DNA from 4 places in the Alkalihalobacillus sp. MEB130 genome. Region 1 is predicted to be linked to each of the others. Evidence: riboswitches for the same ligand, from Rfam matches in the RefSeq annotation. Region 1 holds a riboswitch; each other region holds the start of a gene.
The links. A riboswitch is a leader RNA that binds a small molecule or an ion and turns the genes downstream of it on or off. The one in region 1 is predicted to bind S-adenosylmethionine.

Region 1 (3,134 bases):
TGTTTTTAATTACCATTTACTACTAAACTTGTTTATTAGTATAACACATTAACTTTAATAGTCTATACTATTAATGATTTTTTTCAATTGTGATACATTTTCTTGAAAATGTGTCTTTTCTTTTATGGAATAGACAAGTTGAAAAGGTTCCTAAACAAAATTGGGCGGCATAGGATATAGGTAAAAGAGAAAAAGGAGGCGTTCTGCTTGCAAGAAGTTTCCATGATGGACCTGGCTACGGTTTCAGCAGTCGTAGCAGCACTTGTAACGGTGATTGGCAATGCATTTGGGGTTGAAAAGCAGTACCGTGCCCTTTTAGCAATTGGGATAGCGGGGATACTTTGGTTTATCCCAAGAGAGTGGGGAGAGCAAGTCCTTATGGCGCTAATAATTGGCTTAACGGCAAGTGGGGTATATAGCCAAGTGAAACCTCGAGATAATGAAAATGAATTGATGCGAATGCAATTAAGAGAGGAATTTCGGAGAGAACAGGAAATAGAAAGAGAACAAGAAGATAGACGACAGCGACTGACGCAGAATGAAGAACGTCAAGATAGACAAGAAAGAAGAGATGATACTCCTTATTAGAAAGGGGCTATGCGGGCACTGAGGGGCGTGTGCCTTTTCGGTGTCCTTTTCTGATTTGCTGCTTTTTATGAAATAGGGGTTGATTGTTATGTTCTTGCTAGCATAGTATTTGCTTATTGGAGCACAATAAAAACAAATAAAAAAGTTGAAAAGGTAGCTCTTCTAGGTGTTGCCCTAATTATAGATAGGTCGTATATGTTGACAGTATACAAGCATGTGCGATATGATATGCGTCGAACGGATACTCTTATCCTGAGTAGGCGGAGGGACAGGCCCGAAGAAGCCCAGCAACCAACACTCTAAAGCCATGAGTGAAAAGGTGCTAACCTGCAAGACATGATGTCTTGGACGATAAGAGGCTAAAGGTAAACACTCAACCCTTTTCCTCTATTTTGGAAAGGGTTTTTTTATCGTTTATACGTCTTTACAGGTAGGTATTTCCCATTCGGTGGGGGCATGAGTGCCGTCTCAAAGAAAAACACATGCTAAGGACAGCAGTGTTTAAAGGAGGAAATTAATAATGGCAGAAGTAAGAAGTAGACGTTTGTTTACGTCAGAATCAGTAACAGAAGGGCATCCAGACAAAATTTGTGATCAAATTTCTGATGCGATCCTTGATGCGATTTTAACAAATGATCCGAATGCACGTGTCGCTTGCGAAACATCCGTTACGACTGGATTAGTGTTAGTAGCGGGTGAAATTACAACGAGTACATATGTCGATATCCCCAAAATTGTTCGTGAAACAATCAAAGGAATTGGCTATACCCGAGCAAAGTACGGCTTTGATTATGAAACATGCGCGGTTCTAACATCGATTGATGAGCAGTCTGCTGATATTGCTCAAGGTGTAGATAAAGCACTAGAAGCTCGTGAAGGTCAAATGACAGATGAAGAAATTGAAGCAATTGGTGCGGGAGATCAAGGGTTAATGTTTGGGTATGCGAACAATGAAACGAAGGAATTAATGCCTCTTCCTATATCATTAAGCCACAAAATCGCTCGTCGTTTAACAGAAGTTCGAAAAGATGAAATCCTTCCTTACCTTCGTCCGGATGGGAAAACACAAGTAACTGTGGAATATGATGAAAATGGAAAACCAGCACGTATTGATACGATTGTTATTTCTACTCAACATCATCCAGAAGTTACACTTGAACAAATTCAACGTAACCTAAAAGAATACGTTATTAACCCGGTCGTTCCACAAGAATTAATTGATGAGGAAACGAAATACTTTATCAATCCAACAGGACGTTTCGTCATCGGTGGTCCTCAAGGTGACGCTGGTTTAACTGGACGTAAGATCATCGTTGATACATACGGTGGTTACGCGCGTCACGGTGGAGGAGCTTTCTCCGGAAAAGACGCAACAAAAGTAGATCGTTCTGGAGCATATGCAGCTCGTTATGTTGCTAAAAATATCGTTGCTGCTGGTCTAGCTGATAAATGTGAAGTTCAACTTGCTTATGCGATTGGAGTGGCTCAACCTGTTTCCATTTCTATTGATACATTTGGGACAGGGAAAGTGTCAGAGGAAGCATTAGTTACGCTCGTTCGTAATAACTTCGATCTTCGCCCAGCAGGAATTATTAAAATGCTTGATTTGCGTCGTCCGATCTACAAGCAAACAGCGGCATATGGACATTTTGGTCGTACAGACGTAGAACTACCTTGGGAACAAACAGATAAAGTAGCTGCTTTGAAAGAGCAAGCAGGAATATAATAAATGCTTAGAGATCGACTCCTTGTGAGGCGATCTTTTTCTTTTTTGCTTGTTTTTGATGATGGTAGTTGGTGGGATTCTTAAATTAAGTGGAATCGCCAAAGTTCAGGAAGCAAAGGGGATTATGGTTCCCGAAAAGAGAGGACCCGCGATAGTTCAGGAAGCAAAGGGGATTATGGTTCCCGAAACGAGAGGAACCACCAAAGTTTCAGGAAGCAAAAGGGATTATGATTCCCGAAAAGAGAGGAACTGCGAAAGTTCAGGAAGCAAAAGGGATTATGGTTCCCGAAACGAGAGGAACCACGAAAGTTCAGGAAGCAAAAGGGATTATGGTTCCCGAAAAGAGAGGAACCGCGAAAGTTCTGGAAGCAAAAGGGATTATGGTTCCCGAAAAGAGAGGAACCGCGATAGTTCAGGAAGCAAAAGGGAAGTTGATTCCCGAAAAGAGAGGACTCGCGAAAGTTCAGGAAGCAAAAGGGATTATGATTCCCGAAACGAGAGAAACCACCAAAGTTTTAGGAAGCAAAAGGGATTATGATTCCCGAAACGAGAGGAACCGCGAAAGTTCAGGAAGCAAAAGGGATTATGGTTCCCGAAACGAGAGGAACCACCAAAGTTTTAGGAAGCAAAAGGGATTATGATTCCCAAAACGAGAGGACTTGCGAAAGTTCAGGAAGCAAAAGGGATTATGGTTCCCAAAACAAAACGAACCACCAAAGTTCAGGAAGCAAAAGGGATTATGGTTCCTGAAACAAAACGAACCACCAAAGTTCAGGAAACAAAAGGGAAGATGCTACCCGAAACAAGAGAACTCCACCCC
Region 2 (3,134 bases), on a different contig from region 1:
TTTCATAATAAAAATCCCCCTGTTATCGTTTATCTGTTTTATTTGTAAAGTAGTCACCAATCCATTGAATGAGAAAGACAATAATTAAAATGACTACTGTTGCAACTAATGTAATTTGACTATTGTTTCGTTGAAATCCTTCAAGGTATGCAAAGTGTCCAAGCCCCCCTGCCCCAATTACACCGGCCATCGCCGTAAAACTTACTAACGATATAGCTGTTACGGTTATGCCAGAAATGAGTGCTGGTAGCGATTCCGGAATAAGCACTTTTTTAATAATATCCCATTTCGTTGCTCCCATTGCTTGCGAAGCTTCAATCACACCTTTGTCAATTTCTCTTAACGCCATCTCGACCATACGAGCATAAAAAGGAGCCGCACCAATGATTAAGGCTGGTAACGCGGCATTTGCGCCAAGCATCGAACCAACTAACATACGTGTAAATGGGATTAATAAAACAATTAAGATAATGAATGGAATCGAGCGAAACACATTTACAATTAAACTGAATATCGTATTAATCCACCTGTTTTCATAAAGGTTACCTTTGCTCGTTAAATACAGAACAAGTCCAAGAATTAAGCCAATAACAAAAGTAGCTGCGATAGAAATACCTGTCATATAGAGAGTTTCTAGCGTGGCGTCCCATAACCGATCCCACTTTACTCTTCCAAACCATTGATCAAGCATGGGCAATCACCTCTACTTCCACTTCTTTTTCGCGGATAAATGTAATTGCTTTAGTGATTTCATCTTTGTCACCTGTTAAAGCAACAAATAAGGTCCCGTACGAACCATCTTGTATTTTTGTCAGTTTTCCTTGGATGATATTAACCTCTATATCAAACTGTCTAATCAACTGAGTAATCAATGGACGTTCCGCTTCTTCTCCGACAAACGTCATCTGCACCACATGCCCGTTCGGATAATCAGCAAGCATATGTTCAACAGCATCGACGGTTTCATCCGTCACCGTAATTTGCTTAACAAATTCCTTCGTCATCTTCTCTTTCGGTTTACGGAATACTTCTATCACAGGTCCTTGTTCAACAATTTTTCCAGCTTCCATAACCGCAACTTGATCGCAAATTTTTCGAATAACATGCATTTCGTGCGTAATTAAAATAATAGTAAGCCCTAAACGTTTGTTAATATCTACAAGCAAGTCCAAAATCGAATCGGTTGTTTTGGGATCCAATGCCGATGTTGCTTCGTCACAGAGAAGAACCTTTGGGTTATTCGCTAACGCACGTGCAATACCAACACGCTGCTTTTGTCCTCCACTCAGTTGAGAAGGATAACTTTCTTCACGCCCTTCTAAGCCAACAAGCTTAATCAATTCATCCACTCGTTTTATTCGTTCTGCCTTTTTCACCCCGGCTATTTCAAGTGGAAACGCAATATTTTGCCTAACAGTTCGAGACCAAAGTAAATTAAAATGCTGAAAAATCATCCCGATTTCCTGTCTAGCTTTACGAAGTTCTGGTTGTTTTAGTTCTGACAGATTTCTTCCGGCAACCACAACGTTACCCTCACTTGGCCTCTCTAACATGTTCAGCATACGTATTAATGTACTTTTTCCCGCACCACTATATCCAATAACACCATAGATTTCACCTTCATTGATAGTTAGGTTAATTCCATCAACGGCTGTAACTGGGCCATTTTTAGTTTGAAATACTTTTTTAATACCTGTTAATGAAATCATCCGTTTCTCCTTCCCCCTACAGCATACTTACCCTATAAGAATACTCAACTTTATTGCAACATTATATATAGTTGTTGACGTTTAATGTAAAAAACCTTTCTGCTAGATGAGCAGAAAGGTTTTTTACATTCCCTTCTCTCATCTTTCAAAGCATCATACTTTGCAGGATTTAGCACCTTCTTAGATCAATATGATCCAACGGTTGCCGGGCATCGTAGGGCCAGTCCCTCCGCCACTCTGGATAAGAGTCTATTATTTAATTAGCTGTTTTTTAGTAGTAGCAATGAGAGAATAATAGCATAACTCAAAAATAATTGTCAACAAACAAAATTAGATTAATATAGTTTTAGTATTCAAAATTATTAAATTATCAGCTTTGTATCTTTTCTTATTTAGGTGCTGAAGAGTTTGAAACTATAACAGTGAAGAAGAACATCTGTCTAATCTTTTGAACTTCATCAGACACGTATTACATCAAGCTTAGAACTAGGTTCGCATGTCTACCCTCACCTTTATGGTGCAAACGGAAAATAGGTGAACGTAACGATAAATAATGCAAACGCCCCCGCGGATAAGTAGATAAGACTTAATAAAATATCCAGTGCGATAACTCCCCATTTGACCCAGCTTTGTTGCTTTAATGCTACTTTAATCAATCGATAATTTATTAGCCCAAGTAAATAGATTGCTAAAATGACGAAGCAAGGTACTACCCATTGTCCTACTGCCTCTGATGTTTCTGTCGTTCGACTTTCAAAAAAACCTGATTGTAGCTTTATTAGTTGACTCACACCGATAAAAACAACCAGCATCACCCCACCGATGCCTCCAAGCCATTTTTTTTCTTGCTTTGTTGTACCAATTAATAAACAAGTGCCCGTTATAGTAAATAGCGCAAATATTATATAGTCGATTGTGAATCCCCCTTTTTCATACAGCTATGGTCTTCCCCTTAGAATATATTACCATTTCTTCATTATATACTCTATACAAGGAACTATTAAAAATCTGTTTAACAAAAGAGACAACGATTTACTATTGACAAGTTACCCACATTCTTAAAATAAGCGTATACAGAAGCGAACAGTGTCATAACTGTTCGCTTCTAATTTAAAATTTAAGCGTTTGAAGTTGTTTTAACAACGTATCCACAATTATTGAAAGTGGGCTCTTGGAATTAGCTAGAGTTCTATGTTTAGAATACAAATCATTATTTCACTGAACCGTTCATTTCTTTTTCTTGCCATTTAAAGTAATAATAGTAACTAGACCAGAAAATGAGATAAACGGCAATGAAAGTTGCAATACTAACTAACAGAGCCATTAAGGTGAGAGGCAACCATCCAATCGTAATAGCCAACATTAACCAAAGTGATATTGAGAGTAAAAAGTGAATGGTGGTTTGCTTAAGAGGGCTCCAATTCT
Region 3 (3,134 bases), on a different contig from region 1:
GGTACACTCGACACAGCCATCCGTTGAATAGACAATTACTTGTTTACTCATTCAGCAACTGCCTCCTTAATTGCTTGTGTTGTTATTTTCCAATGTGACGTATTCCAACGAACCTTTCCATCTTCAAGTAAGAAAATTTGAGGTGATTCGTGCTTAATTCCAAACTGTTCTGCAATTTGATTAGAAATTGGTCGATCTTCAATTACTAACACAATGGCTGCCGATATGTTTGTCTCTTTCACATAAGCCTGAAATTCTTCATGAGCTTTTGCGCTTATTGGACAGGTTGTACTATGTTTAAAAAGTAAGTGTTTTCCTGATTGTTGTACAAACTGATTCATCTCTTCAATGCTTGTTAGTTGTTTCATCGTAAAGTAACACCATCCTATTGTTGAATACTTTTCAATTACATTACCACAATCAGGAAGAAATGACTATGAAAACGATTGTTTCTTTTTCTTATTAGAATTATTTGATAAAAGCTTTTCTTTTTTATTCATCTCAGGTAAAATTAAGGAAAGCGCTTACTCAAAAAATAAATTTATACTAAATAGGTGATAACATGAAACGAACGCAACCATTCTTAATCATTTTTAGTGGGTTATTAGCTTTGTACTCAATTTATCAAATAGTTAACAATTTCATGCAATCTAATATGTTCATTCATATCCTTGCGTCAATATTGTTTGGCACAATCTGTTTAATTGAATATCGTAGCTATAAAAAGAAAAGGAAAATCAGAAATCAGCAACTTGCTCAAGAGCAACATTAGTCATAACAGTAAAAAACAAGAACCAAGGTGAATCTCACCTTGGTTTCTTGTTAACATAGATCAGTATGTACTTTTAAATAGTCTATAGACCCTCAAAATCATCTTCAGACAGATCAAACTCTTTTATCATCTCTTTTATGATTAAATCAATCCCTTTAACTTCACCTAGATTGATTTGTTTTATCTCAATAAGTTTCTCATTATTCAATTGTTCAAACAAAGCATTTTTTTTACATATCAGCCGTTGAACGTAATTTCTAAGATGAGCTTTGTCAATTTGTTCCGACACCATTTACCAACTCCAGAATAGATTACCAACAAAGAGTACATATAGGTAAGCTTATTATAAAACGAATCTATGTAGAAGTCGAATAAAGTAGAAAAATATTATAAAAAAACAAACCGACTCCAATATTAGTAAGAAATTTCTTTCATCTGTTTCAAGTCAATCAGATGTTCACATATTGGAGTAATCTCGGTAACGACATCCTTTTTTATTATCTGTTTTATTTCATTTTTCTTTTGTTTAGCTGCTGTTAATTGAGTAACAGTGGTGAAGAAAATACATGATTGATTTTTTAGTGATTGGTCTTGTCTTGTTGTTGGGTCATGTAAATCAAAAAACAAATCTACTATTTCTGTATAAGATACTTTCCACGGATCAAACCAAATCTCTACAATATCTATGTTTGCCCCTTTTAATTGTCCAACATGAACATTTTCAATCCCACGAATAACTGTATAAAAAGGTTTTTTACTAAAAAATTCACTTGCTCCAAACACTGCTCTTTCCATAATTTGCTCGCTCCTTTGAGCGATAAGCCTTCTATTCATCAAAAAACCTCTCTTTGTATGAAAAGAGAGGTTAAAATGATTTTATCCATCCTCTCATCTTTCAAAGGTTAAAACCTTTGCAGGAATTAGCACCGTTTAAGTCTAAAATCGACTTAATGGTTGCCGGGTGTCATAGGGCCTGGTCCCTCTACCACTCTGAATAAGAAGTTTATCGCTATTTAATTATTTTTTTTAATCATGTAATTGTTATTAATAATAACAATTCCTTATCTGAAATTCAAGTACTTTTTTAAAAATTCGATTTTTTCAACAAAATACACATGAAATCATGGAGGTATCTAAGGGGCCATTTACTTTCTTGGCGTTGTTTTCTCTTCCCAATGCGCTAAATTATTAGCATCTTGCTAAACCTTCGCAGGAGATCATAAACCCAACTTTTTCTATTCGGTGTTTTCTTGTAGTGTTTTTATCAGTTCTTCGAAATTATCATTAAACCTGCCTATTTCATAATCATAGAAACCAGTGTTTACATGATTCCTAGAAGATTCTCTAATAGCACTTGATATATTCAAGGAAGCATACACTATACAAAAACTTAAAAGTACAATTGCACCCGTCATCGATAATTTTGGTTTCTTCGTTTCCAAGTAGGTCCCTCCTAAAGACGTTCAATCTTGTTTTCTTTTAGTTTACCACCAATAACTAACAATTTGTTCCAGTATCTTAATAGTAGATTAAGTAAAACAATGAAATCACTGATATAATAGCATTCTTGCTGTTACTGGAAAGTGATCTGAAGCATCACTTTTAACCACACTTACTTCATCTACGGCAAAATCAGAGCTATGGAAAATATAGTCAATTTGCCAATCTTCACTATAATACGTTTGAAAAGGTATGCCTTTATTGCTTTTGATTAATCGGTCATTCCAAATGTGATATTCTTGTTGACTCGGTACGGAATTTAAATCTCCCGTTAAAACAATTGGCCCATCAATCGTTTTTATTTTATTATTGATTTCTTCAATAGCTCTTGAGCGCTCTTCTCTGTTTAGTCCTAAATGGGTGTTGATGATATGAATGGTATGAGTGTCCGATATTTGAAGCTCTACAAAGATCGCTGTTCTCGTTTCTATACGGTTCGAAAATGTGAGTGTTTGTTCGTTTATAATAGGAAACGTAGTTAAGATAGCATTCCCATAGTAAAGGCCAGGATAGGCTAAGGAAGGAGAAAAATAGGCGTTCATGTTAAGTTCTTTCGCAATCACATTCACTTGGTCAATGAAATTGGATCGCAAGCTATTCCTTTCAACTTCTTGTAAACTGATAATATCCGAATCTAAAGATTGAAGGGTTTCGATTGTTCTATTAATATCTACTCTATTATCTTGTCCCTTCCCATACTGTATATTATAAGATGTAACCGCTATCAAAAAATCTTCTTCTAAAAAAAGCTTGTTATTATGTACTGATATAAGTGTTTCCTCTTTATTCAATTGATGATAGTAATGTACACAAAAAATAAAAATGAGTGCTATTTGTAAGAAAGCATGTTTCTTGTCCATCG
Region 4 (3,134 bases), on a different contig from region 1:
AACGTGTTAGAAATGAGTATGTGATTGAACTAGAAGGGGAAGTAGTTGCGAGAGATCCGAAAACAGTAAATGATAAACTGGCAACTGGTTCAATTGAAGTTCATGTTCATAAATTGAGCATCTTAAATGCTTCAAAATCACTTCCATTTCAAATAGAAGCAGATACAGACGCATCTGAAGATGTTCGTTTAAAATATCGTTACTTGGACCTTCGCCGTCCAGATATGCAAGAAACATTCAAGCTTCGTCACCGTACGACAAAGTTAATTCGTGACTTCTTAGATGAAGAAACATTTATGGAGATCGAAACTCCAATGTTAACAAAAAGTACACCAGAAGGAGCACGTGATTATCTAGTACCAAGCCGTGTTCATCATGGAGAATTTTACGCTTTGCCACAGTCACCACAGTTATTTAAACAATTATTAATGGTGTCTGGATTTGAAAGATATTATCAAATTGTTCGTTGTTTCCGCGATGAGGACTTGCGAGCAGACCGTCAGCCAGAATTTACACAAGTCGATATTGAAACATCATTTATGGACAAAGAAGACTTATTAGCTATGACGGAAAAAATGATGGCGAAAGTCATGAAAGAAGTGAAAGGGCTAGACGTTTCGTTGCCATTTCCTCGCTTAACTTATGATGAAGCAATGAATCGTTTTGGATCAGATAAGCCAGACCTTCGTTTTGGGATGGAGCTAATTGAATTGTCTGATGTGGTGAAAGACTCAGAGTTTAAAGTATTCCAAAGTGCTCTTGCAAGTGGTGGTACTGTAAAAGGATTAAACTTAAAAGGAGGAGCCGATAAACTTTCACGTAAAGAAATCGACGCGCTAACCGATTTTGTTAAGCAATACGGTGCAAAAGGCTTAGCTTGGTTAAAAGTAGAAGAAGAAGGGCTTAAAGGACCGATTGCTAAATTCTTCGACGGTGACATTGCCACTTCATTAAAAGAAGCTCTTGATGCTGAAGTCGGTGACTTATTATTCTTCGGTGCGGATAAGAAACAGGTTGTGTTTGATAGCCTTGGTGCTCTTCGCTTAAGATTTGGAAAGCAATTTGACCTAATTGATCAAAATCAGTTTAATTTCCTGTGGGTCGTGGATTTCCCACTAGTTGAATACGATGAAGATGCGAAACGTTATGTTGCCTTGCATCATCCGTTCACTAGCCCAGTCAAAGAAGATATGGCTCTTCTTGCTACAGATCCAGCTAGTGTGCGTGCTAATGCATATGATCTGGTCTTAAATGGCTATGAGCTTGGTGGAGGATCACAGCGTATTTATCAAAGTGATATTCAAGAGCAAATGTTTAAGGCACTTGGTTTCTCTGAAGAAGAAGCACGTGAACAATTTGGCTTCCTGTTAGAAGCGTTTGAATATGGAACTCCACCACATGGAGGAATTGCATTAGGGTTAGACCGCTTAATTATGTTATTAGCTGGTCGTACGAATTTACGTGATACGATTGCTTTCCCTAAAACAGCTAGTGCAAGTGATCTAATGACGAATGCACCTGGAGAAGTAAGCGTGGAACAATTAATCGATTTAAATTTATCCATTATTGGAAAGAAATCGGAAAAAGTGAACGTATAAAAGATTGACACTACAATGATCGTAACGTATAATCACGATAATAGAATATGAACGTTTGATAATTCAAACTTATCCAGAGTGGTGGAGGGAACTGACCCAACGAAGCCCGGCAACCGTTTTGCAAGCCATGCAAAAAAAGGTGCTACATTCAGCAGAATAATGATTTATTCTGACAGATAAGTGAAGGCACAAAAACCTTTCCTTATCAGGAGAGGTTTTTTTATTTGGGAGAGGAGAGATGACAAAGATGTCATTAAAATTAGGTTTAATAGGATTTGGAACAGTAGGCAGTGGCGTATATGAACGATTGGTTCAATCAAAAGACGAAATAAAACAGTTACTAGGTAAGAATATTGAAGTAGCAGCCATTTTGGTAAAAGATAGGCAGAAAAAAAGAGTAGTAGATGTAGATGCCTTTGTTACAACTGATTGGGATGAATTTACTAATGCAGCTCAGTTCGACATTGTGTTTGAAGCAATAGGAGGAGTAGAGCCAGCCTTTACATATACAGCTGAATGGTTATCCAAGGGTGTACCAGTTATTAGTGCCAATAAGAAGTTGATTGCTGAAAAAGGACAATTGCTTGAGGAAATTGCGGAAAAACAATCAACTTATTATGGATATGAAGCGGCAGTAGCTGGAGGCATACCGATTATTAATAATTTGAAAGGAACGCTTGCAACTACGTCTATTTCTAGAATTTCAGGAATATTAAATGGAACAACAAATTATATGTTAACCGAGATGATTGAGAAGCATCGTGGGTTCGCTGATGTTCTATTGGAAGCACAGGAGTTAGGATATGCTGAGGCTGACCCTACGGATGATCTGGAGGGATATGATGCTTGGTATAAAATTCGGATTTTGAGTCGATTATGTTTTGGGAAATGGCCAGTAGCTGATGAGTTTCCAAGAAAAGGAGTGTCTGAGATAAAAGATTGGCATGTGGAAGTAGGAGAGCGCCTTGGTTTTAAAATTAAACTCATTGCGGAAGCTTGGAAAGCCGAGTCGAAGGTGAGTGGTCAAGTAACACCTGCCTTTTTGACACAGACCGAACCATTAGCAAATGTAAGGGGAGTAACAAATGGGATTGCCATTGAAGGGAGCTCGATTGACAAACTGCTTTTTATTGGCCCAGGAGCTGGAAAGGAAGCAACCGCCAATAGTATGGTAGAAGATTTTCTCTTTCATGAACGATCTTACAATACTAAGAGGGGGCTTGGTTCTGTAGAAAAGCAGGTAGAAGAGACGTATACTTACATGTTTATCTTCCTAGATCATTCTGAAAGAGACGAAGCACTAAATTGGGCAAAGCAAAACGAGATTGCGATTGTAGATACGTTTTCTCATCATGAAGGAGAAGGCTGGATTATGGAAGGTACGGAAGCTTCTCCTTTTGTAACTTATCCAATCTTTGGTGATGTTTCTACCCGAAATCGTTTAAAAACGGTGCATTCAGCGCAATTCGGGGCGTTCTGATTTTAATTTTTTATAAGCTGTAACTAATGAGTAGGCATCTTCCTTTATATAGTACG

Region 2: linked by a shared signal. The riboswitch ahead of N0O92_RS07850 (methionine ABC transporter ATP-binding protein) and the one ahead of metK (methionine adenosyltransferase) in region 1 are both predicted to bind S-adenosylmethionine.
Region 3: linked by a shared signal. The riboswitch ahead of N0O92_RS13535 (peptide-methionine (S)-S-oxide reductase) and the one ahead of metK (methionine adenosyltransferase) in region 1 are both predicted to bind S-adenosylmethionine.
Region 4: linked by a shared signal. The riboswitch ahead of N0O92_RS15025 (homoserine dehydrogenase) and the one ahead of metK (methionine adenosyltransferase) in region 1 are both predicted to bind S-adenosylmethionine.

What each region holds. Positions count from the first base shown of each region.
Region 1 covers NZ_JAOANA010000003.1:10,615-13,748, forward strand. The annotation lists gene N0O92_RS03650 (hypothetical protein) at 208-588, shown strand; SAM riboswitch class I at 833-946, shown strand; gene metK (methionine adenosyltransferase) at 1,109-2,314, shown strand; gene N0O92_RS03660 (hypothetical protein) at 2,373-2,852, shown strand; gene N0O92_RS03665 (hypothetical protein) at 3,003-3,134, shown strand, end outside.
Region 2 covers NZ_JAOANA010000006.1:23,369-26,502, reverse strand. The annotation lists gene N0O92_RS07860 (MetQ/NlpA family ABC transporter substrate-binding protein) at 1-6, opposite strand, end outside; gene N0O92_RS07855 (methionine ABC transporter permease) at 23-691, opposite strand; gene N0O92_RS07850 (methionine ABC transporter ATP-binding protein) at 684-1,709, opposite strand; SAM riboswitch class I at 1,845-1,957, opposite strand; gene N0O92_RS07845 (hypothetical protein) at 2,222-2,524, opposite strand; gene N0O92_RS07840 (DUF3021 domain-containing protein) at 2,920-3,134, opposite strand, start outside.
Region 3 covers NZ_JAOANA010000012.1:105,718-108,851, forward strand. The annotation lists gene N0O92_RS13515 (glutaredoxin family protein) at 1-51, opposite strand, end outside; gene ytxJ (bacillithiol system redox-active protein YtxJ) at 48-368, opposite strand; gene N0O92_RS13525 (hypothetical protein) at 563-772, shown strand; gene N0O92_RS13530 (hypothetical protein) at 855-1,064, opposite strand; gene N0O92_RS13535 (peptide-methionine (S)-S-oxide reductase) at 1,187-1,567, opposite strand; SAM riboswitch class I at 1,658-1,773, opposite strand; gene N0O92_RS13540 (hypothetical protein) at 2,008-2,214, opposite strand; gene N0O92_RS13545 (endonuclease/exonuclease/phosphatase family protein) at 2,320-3,132, opposite strand.
Region 4 covers NZ_JAOANA010000014.1:100,766-103,899, reverse strand. The annotation lists gene aspS (aspartate--tRNA ligase) at 1-1,598, shown strand, start outside; SAM riboswitch class I at 1,665-1,781, shown strand; gene N0O92_RS15025 (homoserine dehydrogenase) at 1,846-3,078, shown strand; gene N0O92_RS15020 (hypothetical protein) at 3,055-3,134, opposite strand, start outside.